3 regions of the Clostridium sp. JNZ J1-5 genome follow, and region 1 is predicted to be linked to each of the others. Evidence: predicted binding sites of a transcription regulator. Region 1 holds the regulator's gene; each other region holds the start of a gene.
What was found. The regulator LexA, encoded in region 1, represses DNA repair genes until DNA is damaged. The targets are predictions, from matches to a motif close to CNAACANNTGTTNG.

Region 1 (10,945 bases):
ATGAATGAAGAAGACTCTGAAAAAATATCAGGATTACTAAAGGGTATTGGATATGAAAGAACTGATATTAGAGAAGAATCCGACATAATAATTTTTAATACTTGTTGTGTTAGAGAAAATGCTGAATTAAAAGTATTTGGACATTTAGGGGCTTTAAAGGCGCTTAAAAGAAAAAATCCAGATTTAATAATAGTAATTACCGGATGCATGATGCAACAAAGCGGAATGCCTGATAAGGTAATGAAAAAGTTCCCATATGTAGATATAATTGCTGGAAGCTATAACTCTTATAAATTACCAGAGTATATAGAGAGAGTAAAAACAGAGGGAAACTCTATTATAGAAATATGGGATAAGGAAAAAGATATTGTTGAAGGTCTACCAGTTGATAGAAAAAGTGATGTTAAAGCTTTTGTTACAATAATGTATGGATGCAACAACTTTTGTTCATATTGCATTGTACCTTATGTAAGAGGAAGAGAAAGAAGCAGAGAGCCTGAAAATATAATTAATGAAATTAAAGATTTAGTTTCTAAAGGCTATAAAGAAATAACTTTACTAGGCCAAAATGTTAATTCTTATGGAAAAGGACTTGAACCAGAGATTGATTTTGCTGAGCTATTAAGAAGAGTTAATAAGGTAGAAGGACTTGAAAGAATTAGATTTATGACTTCCCATCCTAAAGATGTTTCCCAGGAGTTAATAAATGCTATGGCTGAATGTGATAAAGTTTGTGAACATGGCCATTTTGCTCTTCAATCTGGATCTAGCCGAATATTAGAAAAAATGAATAGAAGATATACTAGAGAGGACTATTTAGAGCTTGTTAGAAAGTTAAGAACAGCTATGCCTGATATAGCTATAAGTACGGATATTATTGTAGGTTTCCCTGGAGAAACCGAAGAAGATTTTAAAGAAACATTAAGTATTGTTGAAAAAGTAGAATTCGATTCAGCTTTTACATTTATATATTCACAAAGAGAAGGAACTCCAGCTGCTACTCACGAAGAACAGGTTCCAGAAGAAATAAAACATGAGAGATTCAATAGATTAGTTAAAGTAGTAAATGACTGTATGGCTAAAAAGAACAAAGAATACCAAGATAAGATAGTAGAAGTTTTAGTTGAAGGGCCTAGTAAAAATGATGATACAAAGCTTATGGGAAGAACTAGAACCGGTAAATTAGTAAACTTTGATGGAGATATTAGTTATGTAGGTAAGATAGTTAATATTAAAATAACTAAAGCACAATCTTTTTCACTAGTAGGCGACATAATATAAAAAGCTCTGTAAAGAGCTTTTTATATTATCAAAAATGAGGAGGAATAACGATGGGACTTACCCCAATGATGCAGCAATATTTAGAAGTAAAAGAAAAAAATAAAGAATGCATTTTGTTTTTTAGATTAGGCGATTTTTATGAAATGTTTTTTGAAGATGCTGAGATTGCAGCAAGAGAATTAGAATTGGTTTTAACTGGAAGAGACTGTGGACTAGAAAATAGAGCGCCTATGTGTGGTATTCCTTACCATGCAGCTAATTCATATATAAATAGACTAGTTAATAAAGGATATAAGGTTGCTATATGTGAGCAATTAGAGGATCCATCTCAGGCGAAAGGAATAGTTAAGAGAGATGTAATAAAGATAATAACACCTGGAACTTATTCTGATTCAAGCTTTCTAGAGGATACAAAAAATAATTATATTATGAGTTTGTATATAGAGAATGATTCTTCTTCTTTGTGCTTTGCAGATGTTTCAACAGGAGATTTTCAATGTACGTCGGTAAAATATGATATTTCTCTAATACTTGATGAAATATCAAAGTTTATTCCTAAAGAAATAATAATATGTGAAAATTTTGATGAAGTACTCTTAGATTCAATAAATGAGAGGTTTGAAATATCAATAACTAGAAAACCTAATAGCTTTTTTACTGACAATGCTATAGAAAATTTAAAAAATCAATTTCCTAACTTTAAGATTGATGATTATGAAGATGTAGCTGTTAAAAGTTGTAATGGTCTTTTAAATTACATAATTGAAACCCAAAAGATATTTTTGGTTCATATAAATAATATTGAATATTACAATACTATTGATTACCTTAGTATAGATATAAATTCTAGGAGAAATTTAGAACTTACTGAAACTTTAAGAGATAAATCAAAAAAAGGTTCTCTTTTAGGGGTAATTGATAAAACTAATACAGCCATGGGAGCAAGACTATTAAGAAAGTGGCTAGAACAGCCCTTAATTCAAAAAGAAGCAATACAAGGACGTTTAGACTCTGTAGAAGAAATAATGTCTAATTTAAGTCTATATGAAGATATTAAAATTCATTTAAAAGATGTATATGATATTGAACGTCTCGTAGGTAAAATTTCATCAAAAAATGTTAATGCTAAAGAATTATTATCGTTAAAAAAATCTATTGAAAACATCCCTTACATCAAAAATATTTTATCTAATTTTAATAGTGAGTTATTAAGATATATATATACTAATTTAGATTGTCTTGAGGATATTTGTGATATATTGAATAAAGCAATTTTAGAGAGCCCAGCTTTGTCTATAAGAGAAGGTGGAATAATTAAAGATGGATACAATAGTACTATAGACGAATTAAGAGCGGCTAAATCTAATGGCAAACAGTGGATTGCTGCTTTAGAGCAAAGAGAAAAGGACGTTACAGGGATTAAATCTCTTAAGGTAGGTTATAATAAAGTATTTGGTTATTATATTGAAGTTACAAAATCAAATTTAAACTTAGTTCCTGAAAATAGATATATAAGAAAACAAACTCTGGCAAATTGTGAAAGATATATTACTCCAGAACTAAAAGAAATAGAAGAAAAGATATTAGGAGCTCAAGAAAAATTGGTAGAGCTAGAGTACAATGTATTTGTAGAAGTTAGGGAACAGGTAGAAGTGCATATTAATAGAATGAAGAATAGTGCAAAGTTATTATCAGAAGTTGATTGCTTAAGCTCTTTAGCTATAGTAGCATTAGAAAATAATTATTGTAAACCAGAGATTAAAGAATCAGGAGAGCTGTATATAAAAGATGGAAGGCACCCTGTAGTTGAAAAAATGATTCCTAGGAGTACATTTGTTGCAAATGATACTTACATAGACAACGATAATACACAGCTAATTTTGATTACTGGTCCTAATATGGCTGGTAAGTCAACATATATGAGACAAGTAGCCTTAATAAATATTCTAGCTCAGATAGGAGGCTTTGTTCCAGCTGAAAAAGCATCTATTGCAATTTGTGATAAGATATTTACAAGAATAGGAGCTTCAGATGATTTAGCTAGGGGGAAAAGCACATTTATGGTTGAAATGTGGGAAGTAGCAAATATATTGATAAATGCTACTAACAGAAGTTTGATTCTTCTAGATGAAGTAGGGCGTGGTACCAGTACTTACGATGGGTTAAGTATTGCTTGGTCTGTAATAGAGTATATTTGTGGTAATAATAAACTTAGAAGTAAAACTCTATTTGCAACTCACTATCATGAATTAACTTCATTAGAGAACAAGGTAAAGGGTGTAAAAAATTACTCTATAGCAGTAAAAAAACTTGATAACGATATAGTTTTTTTACGTAAAATTATAGAAGGTGGAGCTGACGAATCATATGGTATTGAAGTTGCAAAATTGGCAGGAATACCAGAAGGAGTTATCAGTAGAGCTAAAGAAATACTGACAAGTTTGGAAAGTAAAGATAGCAAGTATATAAATGATGATATTAAAGAAAAAATTTTCAATAATACAAATTATGATGATAAGAATTGTAATGATAAAAATAATGCAGAAAAATTTAATGAAGATATACAATTAAGAGAAAAAGAAATTGCAGTTACTAAATTAAAAAAAGAAACAAAACAAATAGGATTTAATGACATAGAAAAAGAAAATTTATTAAAAGAAATTGAATCAATTGAAATATTAAATATGACACCTATGGAAGGTTTTAATAAATTATATGATATAATTAAAAGAGTTAAATCCTTATAGTATATAGAAGGTGGTCAATTGAAAAGAATAAATTTATTAAATGAAGAAACTTCTAATAAAATAGCTGCAGGAGAAGTGGTAGAAAGACCTGCTTCTATTGTAAAAGAATTGATTGAAAATAGTATTGATGCCCAATCTAAAAATATTATTATAGAAATAAATGAAGGCGGAAAGAAAGAAATAAAGATAACTGATGATGGCAGGGGTATACACCCTGATGATATTGAAAAGGCCTTTATGCCCCATGGAACTAGTAAAATAATAAACATTGAGGATTTATACGCTATTAATACCTTTGGATTTAGGGGAGAGGCTCTTCCTAGTATTGCAGCGGTTTCAAAAGTTAGTTTAATAAGCCGACAAGGAGATAATAATTTTGGAAAAGAGATTTATATTTCCAATAGTAAAATTGAATATTTAAAGGATATTGGATGCAACATAGGAACAACTGTTAAAGTCCATGATTTATTCTTCAATGTACCTGCAAGGCAAAAATTTCTAAAGTCGGACCAAAGAGAGTCTAGTCTAATATCTAATATGGTAAACAGACTAGCTTTAGCAAATCATAATATATCTTTTAAGTATTACAATAACGATAAAAGTTCTCTTACAACCTTTGCTTCTACAGATGTGAAGGATACAATCAGAGCTGTATATGGTAAGAATATTTATGAAAACTTAATAGGCTTTGAAAAGCATTTTGATATTATTTCTGTTCATGGATACATTGGCAATACCGAAATAAGTCGTGGAAGTCGTAATAATCAAAGTATATTTGTAAATAAAAGATATATAAAAAGTGGTCTTATTACAACAGCCGTGGAAAATGCTTTTAAATCATTTGCTACTGTAAACAAATATCCTTTCTTTGTGATTTTTCTAGATATATATCCAGAATTTGTTGATGTCAATGTACATCCAACTAAATCAGAAGTTAAGTTTGAAGATGAAAGAATGATTTACAAGATAGTATTCGACACTGTCCATAGTGCTATAGCTGAAAGTATAAGAAAGTCTTTTGCTATAGATGATAGCAATTATTTTGATGATATAGATAAAAAAGAAGTTTTAAATAATAAGGAAGTTTTAAATAAAAATGAAGAAGAACCTATACTTGTTCAAATGCCAATTGATTTAAAAGAGAATAGCGGCTTTATTAAATCAAGTATAGAAACATTGGAATCTAGTAGTAAAAAGGATTATTTAAATACTGTTTCATCTGATTACATTAATTTAGGCAATAATATGGAATATAAATTGGAAAAAACGAGTATTATACAAAATACAGATAATATAATGCTTAAGGACAGCTCAAATAATACAATGCCTATTAATTCATCAGAAAAAGATAGAATTGCTAAATTTCCTCCATTACAAATTATAGGTCAGTTTAATAAGACTTATATACTAGCTCAGGCTATGGAGACTTTATATATGATAGATCAGCATGCTGCACATGAAAAAATATTATTTGAAAAGTTCAAAGAACAAATTAAAAGTAGGGATGTTATATCTCAAATATTAATGACTCCTGTTGTTGTAGAACTTAGCCATCAAGACTATACTTATTATATAGAAAATACTGATGTATTTAAAGAAACTGGTTTTAGCATAGAAATCTTTGGTGATAATACAATAAGTATAAGGGAAGCTCCTATGATTTTAGGGAAAGTAAATGTAAAAGAATTTTTTCTAGAGATGCTTGATAATATAAAGAATATGGGATCAGGAAAGACTGTTGAAGTTAAGTACGATATGATTGCTTCTCATGCATGTAAGGCTGCTATAAAAGCAAATCATTCTTTATCTCAATCAGAAATAGTTTCTTTAGTAGAGGAATTAAGATATATAGAAGAGCCTTTTAACTGTCCTCATGGAAGACCTACTATTATTAGAATGCCTTTAAAAGATATAGAAAAAAAATTTAAGAGAATTCAATAAAATATCTTATATATCTTATTATTAAACAAAGGAGATTTTAAATGAAAAAAGACTTATTTATTTTGGCAGGGCCTACTGCTGTTGGCAAAACAGAAATATCAATAGAATTAGCAAAAATGTTAAAGGGTGAAATTATCTCAGCGGATTCTATGCAAATCTATAAGTATATGGATATTGGCTCAGCTAAAATTAAGGAGGATGAGAAGCAGGAGGTTCCTCATTATCTATTAGATTTTGTTGATCCACATGAGGAGTTTAGTGTAGCTGAATTTAAAGAAAAAGCGACTGAGATAATCAATGAAGTCCATAGTAGAAATAAGCTTCCTATGATTGTTGGAGGAACAGGCTTTTATATTGATTCTTTAATATTTAACTATGATTTTGCAAATACAAATAAAGATGAAGATTACAGAGAATATTTGAAGAATCTAGCACTAGAGAAGGGAAATGAATATGTTCATAATCTTCTTAAAGATATAGATATGGAATCATATAATAAATTGTATCCAAATGATTTGAAAAGAGTAATTAGAGCGCTTGAAGTATATAAACTTACCAGAAAAACTTTAAGTCAATATAATTCTGAACAAGATATTTATGATATACCTTACAATGTACATTATTTTGTTTTGACTATGGATAGAGCTAAACTATATGAGAGAATTAACAAAAGAGTAGATATTATGATGGATGAAGGGCTTGTTGATGAGGTAATCAAATTGAAACAAATGGGATGTACTGATACCATGCAATCCATGAAAGGTATTGGATATAAAGAAATCCTATATTATCTTGATAATAAAATTACACTTGAAGAAGCTGTTGAAATGATTAAAAAAGGAAGTAGAAATTACGCTAAAAGGCAGCTTACTTGGTTTAGAAAAGATAAGCGGGTTATATGGATTGATAAAGATAAACATAAAAGCAATCATGAAATATGCAAAGAGATTGTAAGTCAATTAAAGGAAAATTAAAGTTGCATATTAAATATTTGTTTAAATAAAATTATTCTTTATTCAAACAAAAATAAAGGATTTTAGTTATTTTTATAGAATATAACATATAAAAAGTGGAGGGAATAACTATGAATAAGCCATCTAATAACTTGCAAGATCTGTTCTTAAATAACGCTAGAAGAAATAAAATTCCAGTTATAATATATTTAACAAATGGATTCCAGCTTAAGGGAAATGTTAAGGGATTCGATAATTTCACAGTTATATTGGATAATGAGGGGAAACAGATGATGATATATAAGCACGCCGTTTCAACAATAGTACCTGCTAAACCAATATTATTTACTCAAGATGAAAATAACTAAAAATAGGCAAGTATTTGCCTATTTTTTTTTTATGTGATAATATATTTACTAGTCAAACACACTAAGGAGTCGGGGGTTTATACATATGATTAATGAGATGAAAGAACTATTATCTAATAAATACAGTATTAATAGCAAAGCTTTAGAACTGTATGAAATTGCAATTGATGATATTAAAGATCAATTTGCATTTTTAGATGAAATAAGAGAATTTAATCAACTAAAAGTTTTGAATGCTATGCAGGAGGAAAGAATAAGTGAATCTCACTTTACTAATTCCAGTGGCTATGGATATGGAGATATTGGTAGAGATTCTTTAGATAGAGTATATGCTAGAATATTTAATTGTGAAAGCGCCATTGTACGTCCTCACTTTGTAAATGGAACCCATGCTTTAGGAGCTGCTTTATTTGGTAATCTTAGGCCTAATAATACAATGCTATCTGTTTGTGGAAAACCTTATGATACACTACATGGAGTTATAGGAATAGACGATACAGAGGGAATGGGATCCCTAAAAGAATATGGAGTGAAGTATAGACAATTAGAGTTAAAAGAGGATGGTAAACCAAATTTAGATGAAATAAAAAAGGTATTGCTAGAAGATTCATCTATTACTTTAGTTCATATACAAAGATCTACAGGATATGGATGGAGAAATTCATTGCTTATAGAAGATATAAAGGAAGTTATTGATTGTGTAAAAAGTGTTAGGAAAGATATCGTATGTTTTGTAGATAATTGTTATGGCGAATTTATGGATGTTTTAGAGCCTACTGATGTAGGTGCGGATTTAGTAGCAGGATCACTTATTAAAAACATAGGAGGAGGAATAGCTCCAACTGGAGGATATATAGCGGGTACTAAAGAATGTGTTGAAAAAGCATCTTATAGATTAACTGTACCTGGAATAGGGGGAGAGTGTGGTTCTACTTTTGGAGTTATAAGATCTATGTATCAGGGATTATTTTTTGCTCCTCATGTTTCTGTGGAAGCTTTAAAAGGCGCGATTTTTTGCTCGCGCATCATGGAACTTGCAGGCTTTGAAGTTTTACCTAAGTATAATGATAGAAGAAGTGATATAATTCAATCAATCAAATTTAATGATAAAGAAAAATTGATTCAATTTTGTAAGGGAATACAATTAGGATCTCCTGTTGATTCTTTTGTGTCCTGCGAACCGTGGGATATGCCAGGGTACTCTGATCAAGTTATAATGGCTGCAGGTGCGTTTGTTCAAGGATCCTCTATTGAACTATCAGCAGATGCTCCAATTAGAGAACCTTATATAGCATATCTACAAGGTGGGCTTACTTTTGATCATGCTAAAATAGGTATATTGATAGCATTAAGTAAAATTTTAAATTAATGTATTAAAAAACTAGTAAATGATTGAAACTTTCAATCATTTACTAGTTTAATACCTTCTGAATAATCCAATTAGCTTACCTACAATTTGGCAATCTTCAACAATTATAGGTTCCATAGTTTTATTTTCAGGCTGTAATCTTATGTAATCTTTTTCTTTAAAAAATCTTTTTATAGTTGCTTCGTTATCAATTAATGCTACAACTATCTCTCCGTTATCTGCATAATTACATTTCTCGATAATTGCTAAGTCTCCATCAAATATACCTGCTTCAATCATGCTTTCGCCGGAAATATTTAAAATAAATAAATCTTTATTACTTGGCATATAATTTAATGAAATAGGAAAAGAATCCTCAATGTTTTCTACAGCTAAAATAGGCTGACCAGCAGTAACTTTACCAACTATAGGTATGTTTATCATTTCCTTATTTATAATAGGATCTTTAAGTATTTCTATAGTTCTTGGTTTTGTAGAATCTCTTCTAATTAATCCCTTTTTCTCAAGCCTAGCTAGGTGACCATGAACAGTAGATGTAGAGCTAAGACCAACCCCTGCACAAATTTCCCTAACTGATGGTGGATAGCCCTTTTCAACTATTTGCTTTTTTATAAATTCATATATTTCAGTTTGTTTATCTCTTTTAGTATCGCTCATTTTATACACTCCTTACCCTATATTTTGAATTATATCACAGATTTTCGCTTATATCAAACTAATGTTCTGCAAATATTGATTATTATATAATCTTTTGATATAATACATTAATAAAATAGGAAGAGGGGATAGATATGGCTAAATCTTGTATTTTTGAAGTCGATAAATTATGTATTAATTGTGGCGAATGTAATAAATGTGATTTAAACTCAAATAAACAATGTAATAACTGTGGCAAATGTTTGGAATTAGAGGGATATGATTCTAAAATTATTAATATTGATGAAATATTAGAAGAAGGAGAACTTGAAAATTTTGAAGTTGATTTAAGTGAGGTTAACGATGAAAAGAACAAATGTTCGAATTTGGAAGTTTTAGCTTCTATGAATGAGGGATTAGCAGAATCTGATATCAAAATAGAATACATAGATGATGTTGATGGGTTAAGTGAACTTTTAGAAGATGAAGAATCTTCTAAGATCATAAATGAAGTATTTCCTGGATTAGTGACCATTAATAAAATAAAAAAGTAGTATAAATAATAGAAGTCGTTCTTGTATTTACTAGAACGACTTTTTATTATTCTTCATCGCTTAAAGGGTTTAAACTCACTGCGTGTCGTAGAGTCTCATCATCTACGTGGGTATAAATCTGTGTTGTTGATACATTTTCGTGGCCTAATATTTTCTGAAGGCTTCTTATGTCTACATTTCCGTATTTATACATTAAAGTAGCGGCTGTATGCCTTAATTTATGAGGAGAATACCTCTTGCTATCAAGACCTGCTTTTGAAATATATTTTTTTACTAAAAGTTCAACGCTTCTATTGCTAATTCGCCTGTAATTTTTACTTATAAATAATGCATCCTTATCTTCTGGTATTACTTTGTTATCTTTGGATCTACGTATAAATAAGTAATTACGTATAGCTTTTAAGCAGGCGGTGTTTAAGTATACGGTTCTTTCTTTGCCTCCTTTACCTACAATAGTTAAAGTATCTTCTTTAATTCTGGATATATCTATGCTGCATAATTCTGAAAGTCTCAAACCACAGTTTAAGAATAAAGTAATTATACAATAATCTCTTTCTTTATTTTCTCCGTCGATAGATGAGAGTAGGAGTTTGCTTTCTTCTAAAGTTAGATAAACTGGATTTCTTTTGTTTATTTTTGGTGTCTCTAATTCTATTGCTGGATTTTCATCGATAAGTTTAGCTTTACCATGAAGATATTTAAAAAAAGATTTTAATGCAGCTACTTTTCTTGCTCTAGCGTAACTGCTGTTATTTCTATAATTTTCAGTAAAAGATATAAAAGCATATAAGTCGGATAATTTTATTTTTCTTATAAAGTTCTCATCTATATCCTCAATAGGTATTTGGTCGAATTCTATATCTTCTTTTACGTATCCTTTATATAATTTTAAAAATCTAAAAAACATAGATAAATCCCACTTATAACCGGCTAGTGTATTTTGAGATTTACCTCTGATGGTTCCAAGATAGTTTAAAAATTCATTTAGGTATTCCGGAAGTGTTGGATCAAATATGGCTCTAAGCTTATAATTCATAATCCCCTCCTATTTTTATGTACTAACTTCGCTAAATTTATATTTAGCGAAGTTGAAAAT
Region 2 (10,945 bases), 460 kb from region 1:
TATACCTTAAAGTCATAATTGTGTTAAGGATAAACTAATATAACTGCTTTAGGACAGACTGATTAAAAGGCTGAATATATGAAATACACAGGCATTTAATACGGTTTAAGAAATATTTAAGATTTATTTAAGAGAATATTCCTTTACAAAATTTAGGGGTAGCATTATAATATTAGTGTACTAGAACAATTAATACACTTAGTACACTTTAAAAATTTTTTAGCTAAAATAATATAAATTCACCGGGAGGTGACATGAAACTTGATCAATATTGATGTAAGAAGTAGTAGGCCTATTTATGAACAAATTATAGATGGAATAAAGGAAAATATTCTAAAAGGAATATTAATGCCAGGAGATAAGTTACCCTCTGTCAGAGAAATGTCTTCACTTATAACCACTAATCCTAATACAGTTAGTAGAGCTTACATGGAGCTAGAGCGACAAGGTGTTATTGAAACTGTAAGAGGAAAGGGAACTTATGTATCTTCTGATTACAAACCTAAAGTGGAGGAAGAGAGGATGGAAAAGTTGAAGGAAGATATTAAGAAAATTATTGTAGAAGCCCATTATATGGGAATTACAAAAGAGGAGATTTTGAAAATCATAAATGAGTTTTATGAAGAGGTGAAAAAAGATTGATAGAAATTATCAATGGACATAAAAGCCTAAGTGGAAAATCTATTTTGAGGGATGTAAATATAAGTGTGAAAAAAGGGAGTATTTTTGGACTTATAGGTCCAAATGGGGCAGGAAAAACTACTTTAATTAAAAATATAATGGGAATTTATAGGCTGGATAAAGGTGATATAAAGGTTAAAGGTGAGTCTGTTTTCAAAAGTACAGATATTAAAAAAATAATGGGATATGTATCAGATGAAAATACTTATTTTAATTCATTTAATCTAAAAGATATAGCTAAATTTTATTCTTTAACTTATGAAAAATTTAATAGAGATAGATTTAATAAATTAAACAAAATCTTTAATCTTCCAGAAAAAACACCTACAAGAAAGTTTTCTAAGGGGATGAAGATGAGACTTTCCATAATATTAAATTTAAGTATTATGCCTGAAGTTTTAATATTAGATGAACCTACAAATGGACTTGACCCTATAGTCAAAAAGCAGTTTATGAATATACTTTTAGAGGACGTTGCAGAAAGAGAGACTACTATTCTTATATCATCACATAATCTTGGAGAATTAGAAAGAATATGTGATAGTATTGCAATTATGGATCATGGAGAAGTGAAATATACAAATTCAATTGAAGACATGAAAAATAAAATTAGAAAAATACAAGTAGTTTTCAAAGATAAGGCACCAGAGGATTTAGGAAGCTGGGATGAGATAATAAAGGTGGAGAAAATTGGGAGAGTCTACAATATAGTTACTAAGGAATATAATACTAGTTTTCAAAAAAAGTTATATGATTGTGAATTAATGTTCCAGGAAGAGATTGATTTAAGTCTTGAAGATATGTTCATTTACTCTATTGGAGGTGATATTGATTATGAAGAGATATTTAAATAAAGCCCTCCTTTATAAAGAGTGGAAAAGTGTAAAATGGCTATCAATTATGTTTTTGTTTCAGGTGAGCTTACAATTAATTGTTCCATTTATTAATAATGTGCAGTATTTAAAAAAATCTATTAATAGAGGGGAATATAAATATAGTGAATATGAATATTTTTTTACCAGTTTTTTTAGAAATAATAGAGCAGAAATAGAATTTACAGTAATTACCTTGATAATTATAGGAACTTTTATAGTAGGGATGGACATTATGGGGAGAAGATATGACACTATAGGGTCTATGCCATTTAAAAGAGAAGAGATAATAGTAACAAAGTGGATAGTAGCAGCTTTGACTACAATAATACCTATTTTTTTAAGTTTTGTAATAATAAAGATTATGTACTTATGTAATAAAGATATTTTAAGTCCTTATATAAATGGGAATATGATTGAACAGTGGGCTTTGATTAATAGTCTTACGTATCTATTTATTATAAGTTTTATAATGTTTATACAAACTTTATTAGGTAAAAACATACTAGGAGGGATTATTGGTTCAATATTTTTATTGCTTCCTTTTGGGTTAGGGGTTTTAATTAGAGGATTCACAGAAATTATGACTTATAATCCTGAGGTATTTACAAGAGATGGATACAATAGCTTTATTAATGGAATGGATAGATTTTTTAGTAATATATCTTTAGGGTTCTACAATAATGAAAACATAGGTTTTAATTTATCAATCTATAAAAGGGAACTTATTTTAGCAATATCCATTATAATCGTATTAGTTTTAATGATATACTCATTCAAAAACTTACCCTTTGAAAGAATAGGATATGTTGTAATTTATAGACCATTAGAGTTTGTATTAAAAATAGGAGTATCTGTTTGCTTTGGCCTTGTGGGAGGGACAATAGGTTCAGGATTTATATCATCCTATTATGAGCTTTATAGAATAGCAAATTCTAACAATGTTAAAGAACACCTGCCTATAATTGATAAAGCTATAAGTTTGACGGTTTTAATAGCACTTTTATGTGGATGCATTGTGTATGTAGTAACTGGTAAAATCATTGAAGCAAATAAGAAATAAATATATATAATTTATTTGAAAGAGAGGTTTAAAGATGAATATATTAGAAGTTAAAGATGTAAAAAAGCATCTTGGTAAGAGAGAAATAATAAAAGGAATAACCTTTAATGTAAAGGCTGGAGAGATTTTTGGGTTCTTGGGACCAAATGGAGCAGGAAAGACAACAACAATAAGAATGTTAGTTGGACTTATCCATCCCAACTCAGGAACCATAGTAATTAATGGACATGATATTGAAAAGGAAAGAGAAAAGGCTTTAGAAGCAGTTGGTGCAGTAGTTGAAAATCCTGAACTGTATACATATCTTTCAGGAAGAGAAAATTTAATGCAAATTGCAAGGATTAGAAAAATTGAAAAAGATTATGTGGAGAAGATTATAGAGTTAGTAAATCTTAAAGAAAGAATAGATGATAAAGTTAAAAAGTATTCACTTGGTATGAAGCAAAGATTGGGACTTGCAGCAGCACTTATTGCAAAGCCAAAACTTCTAATTCTAGATGAGCCTACCAATGGATTAGACCCAACGGGAATAATGGATTTTAGAGACATAGTTAAAAAGGCAGCAAGGGAAACTGATGCAGCTGTATTTATATCATCACATATTTTAAGCGAAGTTCAAATGGTTTGCGATACCGTTGCTTTTATAAATGATGGAGTAATAAAGTCTGTTGAAAGTATAAGAGGAGAAGTTGTAAAGGATAATACAGAAAATATAGTTTTATCTGTTAGAGAGAAGGAAGAGTGCCAAGAAATATTAAAGAAATTAGAGATTGTTCATAATATTTCCTGGGAAAATGATATGATAAAATGTACTGTTGATAAGGATTCTGTACCTGAAGTTATATTTAAACTTGCTGAAGCAGGTATTCATATAGAAGAAATTTATAAGAAACATGCAGAACTTGAAGAGAGATACATGGAACTTGTAGAAGGGGGTAAGAGATCATTATGATGTTTACACTAATTAGAAATGAAATGATAAAATTAATGAGTAGGAAAAAGACAGTTATAATAACTATTGCATTTGCAATTTTAGTAGCATTTATAGGTTTTGCTATGTATAAGTCATCAGAAAGCATGAAGGAATGGAATAAACCAGAGCGCAGAATACAAAATGAACAAGAGAATATAAGGCACTTAGAAGAATTTAAAAAAGATCCTAAAATTCCTGAAGAGGAAAAGAAACGTTTTGATGAGGATATTAAGCAATCCTACGAAAGGATTGAAGAGATTAAAAAAGAAAAACAAGGTGCAAAACCTGATTGGAGAGTAACTTTAAAGAAAGAAATAAGTGGAATGGAAGCACAATTAAAGGATACTCAAATAAGAGAGCAAGACAAAGAGTCTATAAAATTGGAGCTTATGACTAAGAAATACTTATTAGAAAATAATATACAGCCAGAGTATAATTCATATGATGTAACAGCAACTGCGTTTGTAAGACAATTATTTGAAATTCTAGGAGCGATTTTCCTTGCAGTTGGAGTAATTATATTTAGTTCAGACATGGTATCGGGGGAATATACTCCGCCTACTATGAAATTTTTGCTGACACAGCCAGTTTCAAGGGGAAAGGTATTATTTTCAAAGTTTATAGCTTTAATACTTTCTTCTTCAATAATTATAGTAGTGATAGAAATTTTAGCATTTCTAATCATGGGGCTTATATTTAGTTTTGGAAATATGGACTATCCAGTAACTACAGGAACTAGGTTTATGTATGATTTAACTGTCAAAGGCGAAATGGGACAAAAAGCAATAACAGCAATAGCTGGAAGTTCTCACATTATACCTATGTGGAAATATATAGTTCAAATGTTTGGAATTCAAATATTATTCATAATAGCATCAGCATCTTTTGCTTTCTTATTATCAACTGTTGTAAAGAGCAGTATGGTATCTATGGCAAGTACTACAGTTATAATAATAGCATTTACTATAGCTCAAACAATACCTTATATAAATAAATATGCTCATTACTTATTTACTACTTTTGGAGATCCTTCAAAAATAATAACAGGAAATATTGCACTAAGGTCTAACAATCCTGTTATTACACCAACTTTCTCTATAGCTATACTTTTAGGATGGACAATAGTAAGTTACGTTATTTCCCATGTAGTATTTAAAAAGAGAGATATATTAATATAAAATATTTTAGACCTTACTAGGATTTACTAGTAAGGTCTTTAAAATTAATTGACTTCTGTTAGAAAGCTCCAATAACGCTTTGGCATATGTGCCATTTGAAGTTTTGGATTTATTCTATCCTTAATAGTGGTGCTTTTGAAATAGCTTTTCCATAATTCTTCATAAAGAGAATTACCATGCTTGCTAAGCAAGGTTAATCCATATTCTTTAGAAAGTTCAGTAATAGACCAATCAGTTTTGTCATATACAGCGGCTATTCCTCTTTTTAGGTCATGAATAATAAAATTTTCATTAGAAAGACGCTTAGTAAAATGAGGAGTTATAAGTGCTAGTATATTATGATCTGGCTCTATAGGTGAGTAGAGAAATTTATTATTTATACTGTTAAATCTAACAAAACCAAGCATTCTATGATATTCTCCAAATACTTTCTTTACTATTTGATGTACTCTTAGTACACAATCTTTGTAAAGATGCATATCTAAATCTTTCCCTAATTTAAAACCAAGTTTTATGTATTTATAGATTAAAGTACTAGAGCCTTCTATATCAGAGAGATACACATAAAATACATATCTTAAAGAATTATAAGAAATTTTATTTCTAATAGCATCATAAACCTTAGAAAATTTGGACATATCTTTTTTTATATAAATCGGATTTGTTATAAGAGTAGGAATAAATTCATCTTCTCTAAATATTTCTTCAGGTTTATCTTTTCTGTAATATGCCTCATATATTGATGTTAATAGGCCTTCAAAACTGCCATCATAGATATAGCAAATCATTTATTTCACCTTCTTAAAGTTCTCCAGTGATGCTTGTATAAGCATCATCTGGGCGGTATATGGCTGGAGGAGAGGAGAGAAAAGAAAGCTGTTCATAATTTTTTTTAGCATTATAGATAGGATTTGATTTAAATTTATTAGTTGCATCACTTACTAACTTTTCTCTTATTAATATATCTTTAAAATCTACTTGACCATAATATCTTCCGTTGCAGGTTATAAAATATTGAGCTCTTTTTAGAACCACACCCAACTTTTTTAAATCCTCAAAACTTAAAGAGTGGACTCTTCTAGCAAGGGCAATTTTCCGTACTGATTTTACTCCAATACCAGGTATTTTTATAAGATCTTTTGCATAGGCTTTATTAATCTCTATTGGAAATTTATCTATATTTCTAAGAGCCCAATCAGTTTTAGGGTCCAGGTGTACATCGAAATTTGGATTGTTTTCATTTAACAAATCCTTTGCCGAAAATCCGTAAAATCTAAGAAGCCAGTCTGCTTGGTAAAGTCTATGTTCTCTTAATAGAGGAGGACTATTTAGTGCAGGTAACTTTGGATTATTTGATACTGGCACATAAGCTGAATAGTAGACTCTTTTTAATCCAAAGCGTTTATATAGATTTTCAGAGAGCTTTAAAATATGCAAATCACTTTCAGGTGTTGCACCAATAATAAGCTGGCTACTCTGGCCTGCTGGAACGAAAGAAGGAGCATTTCTATATAACTTTTTTTCATATTTTGAAACAGCAATTTGAGATCCTATAAAAGACATAGGTTTTAATATATTTTCTTTAGTTTTTTGCGGAGCTAGTAACTTAAGACTAGATGAGGAAGGAAGTTCAATATTTATACTCATTCTATCTACAAGTTCCCCAGCTTTCTTAATTAATATTGGATCTGCTCCCGGTATTGCTTTTATATGTATATATCCATTAAAGTTATGTTCATTTCTAAGTTTAGATACAACTTTTAGCATCTGTTCCATAGTATAGTTAGGATTTTTAAAAACTGCAGAACTTAAGAATAAGCCTTCAATATAATTACGTTTATAAAAATTTATTGTTAAGTCAGCTATTTCATCAGGGGTAAAAGTTGCTCTAGGAAGGTCATTAGAATATCTATTTATACAGTAGGCACAATCATAACAGCAGTAGTTTGTAAGTAAAATTTTAAGTAATGAAATACATCTTCCATCTGCAGTAAAACTATGGCATATTCCACTAGAGCTGGCATTGCCTATACCTCCTTTAGAATTTTTTCTGCTACTTCCACTGGAAGAACAGGAAACATCATATTTAGCTGCATCTGATAGTATCTTTAACTTTTCCAACATATCCATAATAGTTCTCCTATACCAATTATATCTTAAATATATATTACCGAACATAAGTTCGTATGTAAATATATTATTACCTAAAAAAGTTATTTTATTTTACATTGACAGCATAATATAAAAGTATTAGAATAGTTTTTAATTAAATAGAAAGAATTCTTATCATGAGAGGTGGAGGGACTGGCCCTTTGAAACCCGACAACCGGTATTAAAAAAATACAACGGTGTCAAATCCTGCAAAATCTTTGATTTTGAGAGATAAGAAAGCTGCTAAAATTAGTTAAGTGTAAATTATGTAAAGATATTTAAGCTGCTTTTCTTATGGGAAAGCAGCTTTTTTATTTAAAAGGGGGCATTTTATGTTTATAAAAAATTTGTTTTTAAATAAAAAACCTGTAATTTCATTTGAAATATTTCCGCCTAAAAAAGATTATTCAATTGAAAGTATCTATAAAACTATAGATGCTTTGGCGCCTTTAAATCCTGATTATATAAGTGTGACTTACGGTGCTGGGGGCGGCACTAGTAAGAACGCAACAGTTGAAATAGCGTCTATTATAAAGAATAAATATAATATAGAATCTTTAGCACACTTAACTTGTATAGCATCTTCAAAGGAAGAAATAGATAATATTTTGGATGAATTAAAGAAAAATAATATAGAAAATGTTCTTGCTCTTAGAGGAGATTTTCCACAAGATCCTAATTTGAAATTTCCAAACCCTATCCATTACACACATGCTGTGGATTTAGTAGAGCATATAAAAAAAGATAGCTATTTTTGTATAGGAGGGACATGTTATCCAGAAGGACATATTGAATGCAGGAGTATTGTAGATGATTTGTTTAATTTAAAAAATAAAGTTGAAAAAGGTACTGACTTCCTCATTACCCAGCTATTTTTCGATAATAATATTTTTTATAACTTTAAAGAAAAAACAGAACTTATGAAGATAGATATTCCTATAGAAGTTGGCATAATGCCAGTTGTAAATAGTAGACAGATTAAGAGAATAACTTCTCTTTGCGGAGCTCATGTTCCGGATAAGTTTGTAAAAATACTTGATAAATATATAGACAGACCTGAGGCTTTAAAGGATGCTGGAATTGCTTATGCTACTGAGCAGATTATTGATTTATTATCTTCTGGAATTGATGGTATTCATATTTATACTATGAATAATCCAGAGGTAGCTAAGAAAATAGTAGCTAATATATCGTCAATAGTAACTGCATTAAATAGTTTTAATATAGCATAAGACTAAAAATAAAAATTATAGGAGGAAGATATTTGTACATTGATAGAGATGAAGTTTTAAGATATTTAGGATATAAAAGAGGAATAATATATGATGAAGTTTGGAGTCTTATTAATAAATCTATTGAAGAAATAAAAAACTATATTAACTATAGATATACCTATAAGATTTTTGATATAAAAATAGATAATAGTGAAGTAAAAATAATTGGAAGTAAATTGGTATTTGAAGGTAGGGATATAGCAGAGCATCTTAAAGATTCAAAAATGTGTGCTGTTTTAGCAATGACTTTAGGAAATGAGATAGAAACAAAAATAAAGTATTATGAAAAGGTTAATCTTACAAAAGCTTTAATACTAGATGCATGTGCATCCACTGCTATAGAATGGATTTGTGAAGAGGTTCAGAGCTTAATAAAAGAAGAAGCTAAAATATATGGCTTAGGAATAACTTATAGATATAGTCCGGGATATGGAGATTTTCCAATAGATATTCAATCAAAAATATTAAATGTTTTAGAAACACAAAAAAATATTGGACTTACAGTTACTGAAGAAAATATTTTAATACCAAGAAAATCAATAACAGCCATTATAGGATTTCAAGATAAAAATATAGTAAGCAATCATCCTGGGTGCAGAAAGTGCAATAATTCTAGATGGTGTGAATTTAAGAGAGGAGGTAGCTATTGTGGAGATTAAAAATATACTAAAAGAAAGATTTCTATTCTTCGATGGAGCTATGGGTACAATGCTTCAGAAAGAGGGACTTGCTGCTGGAGAAATTCCAGAAGTGTATAATATTTTGAATCCAGATATAATAAAAAGTATACACGAAAAATATATTAAGGCTGGTTCAAATGTAATAACTACTAATACATTTGGAGCAAATGAATTAAAGCTTAAGGAAACAAAGTATTCTGTAGAAGAGATTATAACTAAAGCAGTAGCAATTTCAAAAGAAGCTAAAGGAGAAAAATATATAGCTCTTGATATAGGGCCAATTGGCCAAATGCTTAAACCTATAGGAACATTGAGCTTTGAAAGGGCTTATGAAATTTTTAAAAGGCAAGTAGTGGCTGGAGTTAATGCAGGGTGTGATTTTATATTGATAGAAACTATATCAGATTTATATGAAGCAAAGGCGGCAGTTTTAGCTGCAAAAGAAAACTGTGATTTACCTGTATTTTGTACTATGACTTTTGGGGAAAAAGAAAGAACCTTTACGGGAACAGACCCTCTTAGTATGGTTATTCTTTTAGAAGGATTAGGTGTTGATGCACTTGGGGTAAACTGTTCATTAGGTCCAAAAGAAGTAATACCTATAGTAGAAAAAATTTTACAATATTCATCTATTCCAGTTATAGTTCAGCCAAATGCAGGACTGCCTAAGGTTTTAAAGGGAGAGACAATTTATAATATAACTCCAAAAGAATTTGCATATTATATGAAAATTTTGGCTAAAAAAGGTGTGAGAATACTAGGTGGATGTTGTGGCACAAATGAGGAGTACATAAAAAAGACAGTAGAAGAATTGGAGGAATTATCGCCTATAGGTATAACCCCTAAAAATATAACTGCTGTATGTTCAGCTTCAAAATCTGTGATATTAGGGGAGGAAGTAAAAGTAGTTGGTGAGAGAATAAATCCTACAGGCAAAAAAAAGTTTAAAGAAGCCTTAGTAAATAATGATATTGAACATATATTAAATGAAGCTATAAATCAAATGGAAGCAGGAGCAGATATATTAGATGTAAATGTAGGATTACCAGAGATAGATGAAGTTAAGACAATGGTTAGAGCAATTAATGAGATACAATCCATAATTAATCTTCCACTTCAAATAGATAGTTCAAGTCCAGATGTTATAGAGGCTGCTGCAAGAACTTATAATGGTAAGCCTGTTATAAATTCTGTAAATGGTAAAGAAGATATAATGAAGGCAGTATTTCCTATTGCTAAAAAGTATGGTTCCTGCGTAGTGGGACTTACTTTAGATGAAAGTGGAATTCCATCTAGCGCAGAAGAGAGGTTAGAGATAGCTGAAAAAATTATAAATACTGCTGAAAAATACGGTATAGGTAAAAAAGATATAATAATAGATTGTCTAGTTCTTACAGCTTCTGCCCAGCAACAAGAAGTTATGGAGACATTAAGGACTATAAGACTTGTAAAGGAAAAGTTAGGAGTTAAAACACTTTTAGGAGTTAGCAATGTGTCCTTTGGATTGCCTAAAAGGGAGATTTTGAATCAAACTTTTCTTGCCATGGCATTAGCTGAAGGATTAGATATACCTATATTAAATCCTAATAATAAAGGCATAATGGATGTTATAAGAAGTTTTAAAGTACTGGCCAATATAGATAAAGAGGCAAAAAATTATATATATGCTTACTCTGAAGTAGAGGAAAGAGATATATGGAAATCATCCAGTGATAAAGATTTAAAAGAGATAATAATTAGAGGAGTAAAAGAAGAAGCTGCACCAAAGACAAGAGAGCTTTTAAAAAGTCAGGACGGTTTAACTATTGTAAACAGATATCTATTGCCGGCATTAGACATTGTTGGTAGTAGATATGAAAATGGAGAAATATTTTTACCTCAACTTATACAATCTGCTGAGACAGTAAAAAATGCTTTTGCAATTATAAAAGAAGGAATGTCAACAGAAGGAGAAATAGGGGTGACAAAAGGAAAAATTATTTTAGCAACAGTAAAGGGAGATATCCATGATATAGGTAAAAATATTGTAAAGGTAATTTTAGAAAACTACGGATTTGAGATTATAGATTTAGG
Region 3 (10,945 bases), 650 kb from region 1:
AAGTAAGTTCTCAATATCGCTATCTACAGGCCAGTCCATGTAATTCCTAGCCTTCTTAGGACTTTCCAATAATATGTAGGGTTCTGTAGACGATAATATTGCTTGACAAATATGTGCAAATGGAACATCTATCCATCTTCCATTATAGAGTTCTTTATATATTATTTGATGTAAACATAGTATTTCATTCGGTAATGTAACTGCTATTCTCATAGTATCTTTTTGGAATTTTGTAAAAGTGTATTTCGGAAATTTAGCACTTTTAATATAAATATAAAATTTTGATAAAATGTCACTACAATCTTCTGACGTAACCGTCTCTAAATATCTTATGCAGCTTTTCACTGCCTCTACCCCAGTTACAGTTTGACTTAACGATTCATAATCAAAAAGTTGAGTTCTCCCAACTACAACAGGGATATCACTAAAAAATGCTTGCTTGTCAAATGTAATCTCCGGGTACTCAATACCATTCTTATTACAATACCGATACATTAACACGCTCGAATATAGTTTTACATTAAGATATGAAGATTTCATCCCAGTATTTAGAATAGAAGTAACAATTTCAGAAGATCCATAGCCACAATAAATGCAACGTTCAATAATAAATAGTATCCATTCTTGAGCCCTGAAATGAAGAATGTTCCAATAATCCAGGATACTCTTTACATTATTTGAATCAATTTTTATTAATGCCCATATACCACGTAATGAACATTCAGCTTTTTCCGCATCTTCGCACCTTAATAAATAAAACAGTCTATCTATTACTAAGTCTGACCAAGTCATCGGAAATTGCTCAGATATCAAAACATTTTCTACTTTCATAATTTTTATGTCAGATAGATGATTATCACTAGTAAGCCATAAAAAATGCATATCAATTAACCTGCTTAGTCCACCTTTCAAACAATCTATTCCGTCTTTTCTAGATACCCATAAACAAAGGGTAGCGATATCTTTGTTTAAATATTCTAATTCCCATGACCTTTCAGTTTTATCTGCTCTTTTATATAATAAGTAGAATAAAAATTCAACTATATCAGCTTCTTCAAACTCAGTGATAATATATTGATAAATTTCATAATTTCCTGAATGACTCCAACCATACCCCTTATCATAAGAATCAACTGTATATAAAACTTTGTTTAAATACAGTTTATATAATTCTTTGTTTTCATTTTTCAGATGCTTAAGTAATAGTATTAGATAACGATTATCTAGTTCATCATTAATTTCGTTTATTATTTCTTCTATAGACTTTACAATATTTTCGGAGACAGAAATATCTAATGACTCTATATCTAATGTATTTTCAAACCATCTTGATGGTAATCTAAATCTAACAGGATCAGCAGTACAATTATATTCTGCACGTCCAATAGCCTGCAAGTCTTGATCTATATCTTTAATTTTCAACCTATTACTAGCTAGTAATATAGCTTCTCGCAATGAACTCAAATAACTTTGATCTAATCCATTCCTCCAATCTAAGCTGCCAATTCCAAGCGCCCATAAACTTAGCATCTCCTGCCTAGACAAGTTAACATCTTTAAGCATTCCTATAATTCCGTCAATAAGGTTTCCATCATCTTCACGTACAATTTGTGAAAAATCTTCACTTTTATATAATTGCCATACCGAGTCAAGTCCTTCTCTACAAACTGCAGAAAGAAACTGCGAAGTTAAATTTAAATCTAGTCTATTATCTCCAATATTTCCTATGGCCTCTGATATTGTCATTAATTTCACGCCAATATCTTTCCATGTAGAGATATCAAGTCTTATTAATTCTTTAAACCATTCAAGCGGATCTTCAAGTGAATAATCTTTATGATATGCATACCCGATAACAGACCATCTTAACCTGTCATAAAATGTATCTAAAGGAATTTCGCTTTGAAGTCTGTTTGATAATACTAATCTTTGAAATTCACCTGCAATTTGATTCCTTTGTGATAAATCTAAACTCCATATTTCCCCTTCATCTCCACACCAGTGGTTAAACCATTTCTCAAGTTTATCTTGTTCATTTCGTTCACAATAGTATCTCCATCCACAGTCTAGCATATAATTAACAGGAAAAGATTTATACAAATCTGTAAGCTTAGCTTCGATTAGCTCTTTATAATCATCTCCGGTTATTCTTGCGCATTGGGTTAAACCTTCTAGTAAAAGAAACTTAACATTAGTACTGTCGTAAATCTCCTGATGATGTGTCCACCTTTTATTGAACAACGCATCAAATAGTGTTTCAATTTTACTAGCACTAATAAATAGCTTTGTTTCTTTTATAGTAAAGTTATTCAAACAATATATCCATCTACCAAGGAGAGCAGAGATATTAAAAATCACGGCTCCATATAATCGACTATCTGAATATTTATGCTGATTAAAATACTTCTCTAAGACTACCTTTGCTATACTCTCTGAATCTCTAGACAAGTCCAATGCACCTAAGGAAAAGCTCAACATGCTATAGGCAGTGATTTCACTAAAGTCAGAATTGAATTTAAGTTCTATTTTCTTCAAGTCATCAGATATAATCCTTCTGTTTTCGGTGCATAAAATTTTTTTACCATTGATGATAATTTCAGCAGCTACATTATAGACCATCTGTATATTAGGCATTGTTTTTGAATCGCCGAACTTCCGAACAAATATTGCAAGATCCAAAGCTCGTTGCTCTTTAATTAATCTCAAAATAACCTCATCATAGCTGGACCAATAAAAAGTTCTAACATTTTTCAATCTACGAGCTAGTGAATACTTTTTAAAAGCTTCAATTGATTGCCATAAATAACCATCAAAAAGAGATGCTACAGATGTATTATATAATTTATCTTGTTGTAGGTTATCATCTATAGTACAAAATAGTTTATTATAATTTATTGAACAAAGCACTCTACCAAAGCTACTAAAAAACTCTCTGTATTTTTTTGAAATTAAATTTTCATTTCTGGCAAAAGATTCGAATTTGTCATTCTCCGGGATTAATTCTATCAAATCCATCAAAGTTAAATCATGAAACCATCTCAAAAACAGACCTTTAGCACGATTATTACAGCATTTACAGGATAACATTAAAATCTCTTCTAAAGTCTTTGAAAGTATTGATATATTCCAATATTTTTTTTCAATAACAGAGCATTCTGAGTCAAGTACAGATGGCTCCTCTACTACATGATTTGTATTTATTCGTTCTTCACCATCCATCGACTTTTCAATCTGAGTGAGTGTATTTACCGCGCAAGTAACTTGATGTATTAATTCCCAATCTCCAATTTGTTTCTCTCTTATTATCTTATACACATTTTCTGTTTGCTTTTTTAAGTCATATATATCAAGACCTCTTACATATCCTCCTAAGATATAAGCAGGTGTGAATAGTTCTACTATTTCTCTTTCTCTATTTGCTAATTCTAAATAATTAAACATGTTATTGTAATAATGAAAATTAGGTTCAGTTAATTTTTTATAGTAAACAGCAATGTAACTTGCTATTTCTGCTAATCGGTTTTTATCGCTATTTATAATTTTCGTAAGGAAAACCTTAAAATCATTATGTATTAACCTATATCCATCATTCTCTTCAATTATTAAGGGCTTTAAAGAAATCAAAATGTTATTCCAATCAGGCTTTGAGATACCTGAATCATAAAATACCTTATGTAGAATATCTGCATTTATTCGCTCGCTAAACAAGGAAAAACATCCTGCTAAACGATATTCTATAAAAGGATAATATTGTTTCGCATCTCTAATTGCACTTTTCCAAATGGTATTATAATATTCAACAATATTTCCACTTAGGTTTCTTTCTGCTAGTTTTTTCTTAACTTCATTTATATTACTGCAATCTATTGCTTCGTATACCGCGAAGATTGCTGAAAGTGTGTTACCTTCAGAAAATTCATATATTAATTTAGCTAAAATAGAATAATTCTCTTTTGAAATAATCATTTCCTTTTGCGATTGAATCAATGATAATATATCATCTTCCTGTATTAAAGACATATTAAAGTAAGATATAAAATTCTCGTTGTTCTTTAACCATATAGGATAATCATGATATGAATCTATTGGCTGTCCTGATAAAAAAAATTTAATATTATCAGAAATGTATTTTGGATCGATTAATGTTTCTAAAAATGTTCTGGTATTTACACCTGCTCTTGCTGCATGGTCAATACCATCAATTGCAATTATAACTGGCCTTCCCCTATCTTTACCGAAAAGTTCAGCTATTGATAAAAACTTTTCCCTTATTTCTTTCGTAGATAGAAAATCATTCCTCAATGGGACTTTGTATTTGTATAATTTCCCCTTCAATATAGCTCTCAATTGTGATAGCAGTTCACCCCAAAAGATATCTGGATTAACTCTATCATCAACATCAAAGGGTAAGTATTCAGAATCAACTTTTATTGGCTCATAAGCAAAATATCTTATGTCAATTGCGCGCTCATGATCATTTGTCAATTGGCTTACCAAGCTTGTTTTCCCAATCCCAGGCAAACCGCTTAAAAAGATTATCTTAGATTTTCCTTTAACTAGCTCGTGTCTGAGTGAATTCACTAAGTCTTCTCTGCTATAAAAAAACGGATAAGGTGGACATAAATTATGATTAAAAACTTTAATTGCTTTATTTAAACTTAATGCTTCGTATACATCTTCTACACTTACTTCAATTTTATTACGCTGAGACGTAGTCCATCTTCTTAATGCATGGTCTAGACTAGCAAGTAATGATTCTGCCTGCAACTCAGTTATTGAAAAATATTTGGACAATTTATTGAGTAGAATCCTTTCAACATCATCTAAACTAGGTTTATTTGTTTCTATCCTAAGAAGTTTTAGAAACTCAATCTTATCCTCTTCTTTCGGAATTCCAGCTAATTGTTCTTTCCATACTTCCCAAGCAGTTTCCCACTCTTTTTTAAGTAAAACAATCTCCTGCAAACTTTCAACGCTTTTAGCCTCTGTTCTAATTACAGGCCAAAAATCGCCCAATGCAGGTCTTATGTATTTATCTTCCTGATCTTCAAGTTTAGCTTTTGAAGAGGTTTCTCCAATTTTTCTGTTAGTATATATACATGGTACAATTTTTGTAAAGTTGTCTTTTTCCTCATACCAAGATTCCGCCAACTGTGCTAGTAATGACTTACCTTTACTTTCCCCATCATCCTTCGATACTATATCACCAAATGTAATTGTATTATTGCTTCTTGTATGCTTTACTTGTAAACATAGTATCTCCCCATTATTGTATTTAACAACAATGTCATCTAACCCTAAACTAATGTTCGCTTGTAATGACACTGCCGAAATGTTATTATCTGGGTTAAGCATATCAATAATATATTCCTGTCCTACAGACCATTCATACCAATATGGATCACCCATACCTGGCTTAGTTACTTCTGTGTAATTCACTTTCGTACCCCTCATTAAATTTATATTATTTAAGATATAGAATATATTTCAAATTTGTAATTTAGTAATAAATGTTAGTAATTTGTATAATTTTCCGTTTGTGTTTCTTCCCATTATAGACATAATCTGTCTACTTTATGGATAGTTGGAGATTATATATTATTAGAAATCCTTTTACTTATGATATAGTTATGCGATTTGTTTTACACCATCTTTTATATATTTAATTTTTAAATGTAGAATTACAATATGGATGAGCCAACTGTCCATTTTCTATGTCTCCAGTTCCTCCATCTTGTTTTCTTTTTTTGTGATCTATTGTAATAGAATTAATATGCAGATAACCGCCACAAATTGCACAACGTGGTGCTGTTTTTAATGCTTCTAAAATAAATACGCTTGATTTTCTTCCATCAGAAAATCTATCACTTGTAACTTCATCTAAGCTCATTACTTCCTTAGATAGATATTGGAATTCTTTTAAAGTTATTAAAGCTTTTATTGTCTCTTCAACATTATATCCCTTCAAAAGAAAATCCATTAATTGTATGTAATATGCTGTTATAAACTTATGCCCTCTAGTAGATTGCCTGTATCTTCTTACAATAGTTTGTACTAAATATTCGTAATGAATCATAATTTCTTCAAAACTCTTTCTAATTTTAATAAAATCATTAAATCTATTATTTTCATCTAAATATTTTATAAAACCAAGTACAGCATAATAAGATGCTACTTTATGCATCCCTCTCATATTATAAAAATATACTATTGGATGTAGTCCTAATGAAGATATATGTAACGAATTAACTCTTCTCACTATCTTTCTGCATTTCTTCAAATACTTAATTGTTTCATCACCTTTTTCATCATTGCCTAATTCTTCATTTCCCTTTAATCCATTAGCAATATTTATAGTTTCTAAAATCAATTGTTGACCTTGATCTGATAATAAAGGACCTCCAATTGGTAAATCTAATGTCTTTATTGGTGTCTTATATTCAGGTAAAAATAATATTTCATTTATTTCTTTAGAAATTTTATAAATTTCATCTTGAACTAATTCTGAAAACTTTGACCAATAATTATGACCCTTTCCACTTCTAACTATTGCTCTTGCTGCTAATCCATTTGCAGCATTTCTAGACTTTATTAATTTTATTTCAGTTGGACTAATTGGTGTTCCTTGTTGATTAATTCTAAAAAAAGATTCCTCTGCCTTTAATGAATTCCCTTCCACCCACTGCAATTGTAATGCTAATGATCCTAAATTTTTAGCTCTCTTATTTTTTTCTTCATCATCACATGGTTTTCTTGTTATGCTTTTTAATTCACTATAACTTCCAATGCTACTGTTAATTAAATTTCTAGTAACTTCAGCTGCTTTTATCTGTTCTTTTGGTATATCATTATCAAAAAATTCTCTTGAAATTGCACCATCTCCATAGTCATCATTTACCCATGCTGCAAGTGCGCTTATTCTATGCGATCCATCTATTACAAATATATGATTTGACATACTTTTCCATAATATTATACTCGGAATAAGTTCTCCTTCTATAAAACTAAGAACTAATTGATATATTTTCTCAGGTGTCCATTCATTAGTTTCTCTTTGGAAATCCGGTTTTTTTATTGCTGAATACATAAATGAATTGTAATCTAAATCTGTTACAGACATTGTCAAAACATTTCTATTAACTGCAACTCCACTTTCATCTTTCAAGTCAAAATCTTCTCTAGGTATCAATGCATCTAATACTACTTTTATAGCCATATGTATCATCCTTTCACAATAATTCCCTTAAACTTTGCTTGATATTTAAATACTTTTCTCTAGTAACTCCAACTTCTTATTATAGACATACCCACCCTCATCTTATAATATCCACCTACACCAAATTATATCACAATAAACCTTATTATTACAAAATATAGTTTATTTTGCATTTTTCATTCATTAGTCAGCATATTGAATCTTTCCTCTCCGCACTAATCCCCAATTAATAAAAAAACTCTCACCATGCATCTTAACTTGCATAGTAAGAGTTTTTTATTTCCTTCTTAATCAAATCCTTTACTAACTTTTTATATTTTGTAATACATAGTACCTGCCCTAGTTTCTAATTAGCAAACCTATTATCTTAACTTGATTAATTTTTTTACAGATTTAGGTCTATCCAGCTGCTAAATTTTATACAGCATCCATTTGCAAGTTTTCAAATCATACTTAATTTCAAATAATTTTAATACATTATCAATGAGGCTTTGACATCTAAATACAAACATAATGTTACCTGCTAGCTTTTCAGTTCCTTTTACAATAACCTTATCCACTTTTATTACCTTCATAGAATCATCCTCTGTTTTCAATCTAAATCTTAAAGGTCTTATATCTCCCTTATCATCAGTGTAAGAGACTACTTCAATTGGCCGTGCTACAATTTTCAAAATGCTCACCTTCCTCTATAACATAGAACTCATCAAAGGATATTCCTCTTCTCCAACCCCTCCACATATTGGGTTTAGCCCTGAATTTAAAAAGCATGATCTTATAATAGCTTTATTACCATACTTTAACCTAATTTCATCCACTACTTTATTTAGTTTTCTATCTTTATCATAATTAAAAGAATCCAATAAGTTATATTGATAAAAATCATTATTGCAAAAATCTGTTATATGAACTCCTAGATGCCTTATAGGTTTTCCCTTCCATACATTATCAAATAAATAACAGGCCACCTCATATATTTTCCTAGTTGAATCTGTGGCAGTACTTAACTTCTTTTGCCGTGAATAATTTATAAGATCGTTACCTCTTATAAATATAGAAACTACGGTGCAACAATTTTCCGAATCTCTTAGCCTCATTCCCACTGTTTCACATAAAGATAACAATACTTTGTGAGCTGTCTCTCTATCTTCTACATCAAAAGAAATTGTTGTAGAATTTCCTATGCCTTTCATTTCAATATAATTGCTTTTTCTTACCTTTGAATTATCTATACCATTAGCATAATTCCATATTAATTCTCCATGACTCTTTAGTATGTTTTTTAATATGTCTACATCATAATTTGCTAAATCACCTATTGTATTAATGTTTAACTTATGTAATTTAGGAACTGTAGCTCTGCCTACCATAAATAAATCTTCCACTGGCAGCGGCCACATTTTCTTCTCAATTTCATCTGGAAATAAAGTATGTATTTTATCTGGTTTTTTCAAATCTGAAGCAACTTTTGCCAGCAGTTTGTTATTTGATATTCCTATGTTAACTGTAAAACCCAGCTCTCTCTTTATTCTTTCTTTTATAATTTCAGCTAGCTTCATATAATCTGGGTATAAATTTTCCATATTAGAGAAGTCTAAAAAGCTTTCATCTACAGAAAACCTTTGTATAATAGGTGTGTATTCCTCCAGTATTTCATGCATAGCTGAACTGCATTGCATATATAGCCAATATCTTGGTGGAAAAACTGCTAATTCAGGGCATTTTCTTCTAGCCTCGCATAAACTTTCACCAGTTTTAATGTTATATTTTTTAGCAGAAATTGATTTAGCCAACACAATTCCATGCCTGCTGGATTCATCTCCACCTATAACAGAAGGAATTGTCCTAATATCTAACTTCTCCCCTTGCTGAAGTCTATAAGCTGCCTCCCAAGAAAGGTATGCACTGTTTACATCTATATGAAAAATTAATGTACCCATAAAATATCAACCTCTCATCAAATATTAACACCCAATTTAAGAACATGTGTTCGTATATAATTATATACTATTTTTATATTTTTTATAAGAGGTTTTAAGAAAAAATATAGAATGTTTATCCATTTTCTTCTTTTCCACTCATTTTTTCAAGATTAATTAAAATAAATAAACTACTACCCATCAGAAGATAATCCAAAATAAAAAATAAGAAATGGGGCAAAATAGTGCTCCATTTCTTTAATATATGATATTGTCATTTCATAATACTATTTATTATCTTTGAACTACAATACCATATTAATATCATGCCAACTATGCCAACTATAATCCAAATTGAATTTGATTCAGCATAAGTAATACCAAATGCAAATCCTAGAAAACCAATAAGGGCACCAAAAACATACAAGTAAAACGCTACTCTTTTGCTCATATGGAATTCTACTTCTGCATTCTTCCTAGTAATATTTTCATTCTCCCCTGTTCTTTCTATAGATTCAATATGAGCAGAATTCATTTTTGTAAGTTCATCCATCGATACATGAAATATTTCTGCCAACTTCATTAAGTTTTCAGTGTCAGGTTTGGATAAACCAGTCTCCCATTTTGAAACTGCCTGCCTACTTACACCCACTAATTCAGCCACCTTCTCTTGTGACAAATTATTAGATTTTCTTAAATGCACTAAATTTTCTTTTAATACCATCTATTATTCACCTCTAAAATAGATTACTAAAATCTACAGTTGCACACCACCAATCGTATGTCAACTATCAGTTGCAATAACCAATTTAATAGGAATATTAAATAAACTTTGCTTCGCATAATCCTACTATAAATTTCAAAACCAATAATATTTTTAAAATCCTAAAACTATTACAATACTAGCCATCATAAACATCATTTCTGTTTCTCAAAAATAAAAGATTTAGCACCATTTTCACATATGTTTTCTCTCTGAAATACAAAACCACAATTTTTAGTATAAAAGTGATGATTTCTTTCTGAATAATCAGGAGTTTCAACCGTCCATCTTTTTGCAGCTATATATTTTTGTTCTATGTCTTTCCATACTATCCTTCCAAGATGATTTTTTCTGTATTTAGGGTCAATGAATAGCATTTCCAAATTATATTCACCATTTGGCTTAATTTCAACAGTATACGCCCCAACGGTGGCATTATTATAAATTATTTTATAGCTTTCAAAATTTTCATTTTCATTGAGCCACTTAATTAAACTACCGTCATTGTATCCTCTAGGACCATCTTCTTTCAAATCAGTGTGCATAGATGTATCTTCATTAAATGCGGAAGTCATTATTTTTGTCAATATATCATAATCCACAGGATATATTTTCAAATATTCTATTTTATTATTCATCATAAACTTCTCTTTCTTGTTATATTAATATACAATTTTGGCTTTAGTAATATATTTACTTCCATTTTGTCCATACATTAAATTTCACAACTGCTTTCTCATTTTTTTATTTTATCGTATATATTGCGCTATATATTTCTTCTCCAACACTGATTTGCTCAATGCTCAATACTTCTCCACCCATCTTTTTTTATTTTATCCTCTATTATTTTAAGTATTAGCTCTAATACAATGTTTTACTGTTGTATTGAAATTTATAGTCAATAATATAAAATTGCTAATCTTCTTTAAAAAAACCAACTACAGCTACTATAACTCCAATTATAACAACATAAAGCTGAATAAAATATGTAAATATTCCTCCTAACGACAGTATCCCCATAAAAATACCTATCAGAATAATTACTAT

Region 2: ACWW38_RS15450 (putative DNA modification/repair radical SAM protein) is a predicted target of LexA. The motif match lies at 6,939-6,952, and genes of this name have one in related genera.
Region 3: ACWW38_RS03645 (DNA polymerase Y family protein) is a predicted target of LexA. The motif match lies at 9,196-9,209, and genes of this name have one in related genera.

What each region holds. Positions count from the first base shown of each region.
Region 1 covers NZ_CM132773.1:73,601-84,545, forward strand. The annotation lists gene miaB (tRNA (N6-isopentenyl adenosine(37)-C2)-methylthiotransferase MiaB) at 1-1,281, shown strand, start outside; gene mutS (DNA mismatch repair protein MutS) at 1,332-4,028, shown strand; gene mutL (DNA mismatch repair endonuclease MutL) at 4,047-5,969, shown strand; gene miaA (tRNA (adenosine(37)-N6)-dimethylallyltransferase MiaA) at 6,011-6,943, shown strand; gene hfq (RNA chaperone Hfq) at 7,054-7,290, shown strand; gene ACWW38_RS00485 (methionine gamma-lyase family protein) at 7,376-8,659, shown strand; gene lexA (transcriptional repressor LexA) at 8,708-9,316, opposite strand; gene ACWW38_RS00495 (hypothetical protein) at 9,451-9,849, shown strand; gene ACWW38_RS00500 (tyrosine recombinase XerC) at 9,896-10,885, opposite strand.
Region 2 covers NZ_CM132773.1:3,228,190-3,239,134, forward strand. The annotation lists gene ACWW38_RS15420 (GntR family transcriptional regulator) at 262-642, shown strand; gene ACWW38_RS15425 (ABC transporter ATP-binding protein) at 639-1,535, shown strand; gene ACWW38_RS15430 (ABC-2 transporter permease) at 1,516-2,616, shown strand; gene ACWW38_RS15435 (ABC transporter ATP-binding protein) at 2,651-3,568, shown strand; gene ACWW38_RS15440 (ABC transporter permease subunit) at 3,565-4,767, shown strand; gene ACWW38_RS15445 (TIGR03915 family putative DNA repair protein) at 4,812-5,555, opposite strand; gene ACWW38_RS15450 (putative DNA modification/repair radical SAM protein) at 5,569-6,897, opposite strand; SAM riboswitch class I at 7,048-7,156, shown strand; gene metF (methylenetetrahydrofolate reductase [NAD(P)H]) at 7,251-8,150, shown strand; gene ACWW38_RS15460 (methionine synthase) at 8,183-8,851, shown strand; gene ACWW38_RS15465 (homocysteine S-methyltransferase family protein) at 8,841-10,945, shown strand, end outside.
Region 3 covers NZ_CM132773.1:720,151-731,095, forward strand. The annotation lists gene ACWW38_RS03630 (ATP-binding protein) at 1-5,439, opposite strand, end outside; gene ACWW38_RS03635 (HNH endonuclease family protein) at 5,663-7,216, opposite strand; gene ACWW38_RS03640 (hypothetical protein) at 7,627-7,890, opposite strand; gene ACWW38_RS03645 (DNA polymerase Y family protein) at 7,906-9,156, opposite strand; gene ACWW38_RS03650 (helix-turn-helix domain-containing protein) at 9,410-9,859, opposite strand; gene ACWW38_RS03655 (GNAT family N-acetyltransferase) at 10,054-10,536, opposite strand; gene ACWW38_RS03660 (hypothetical protein) at 10,814-10,945, opposite strand, start outside.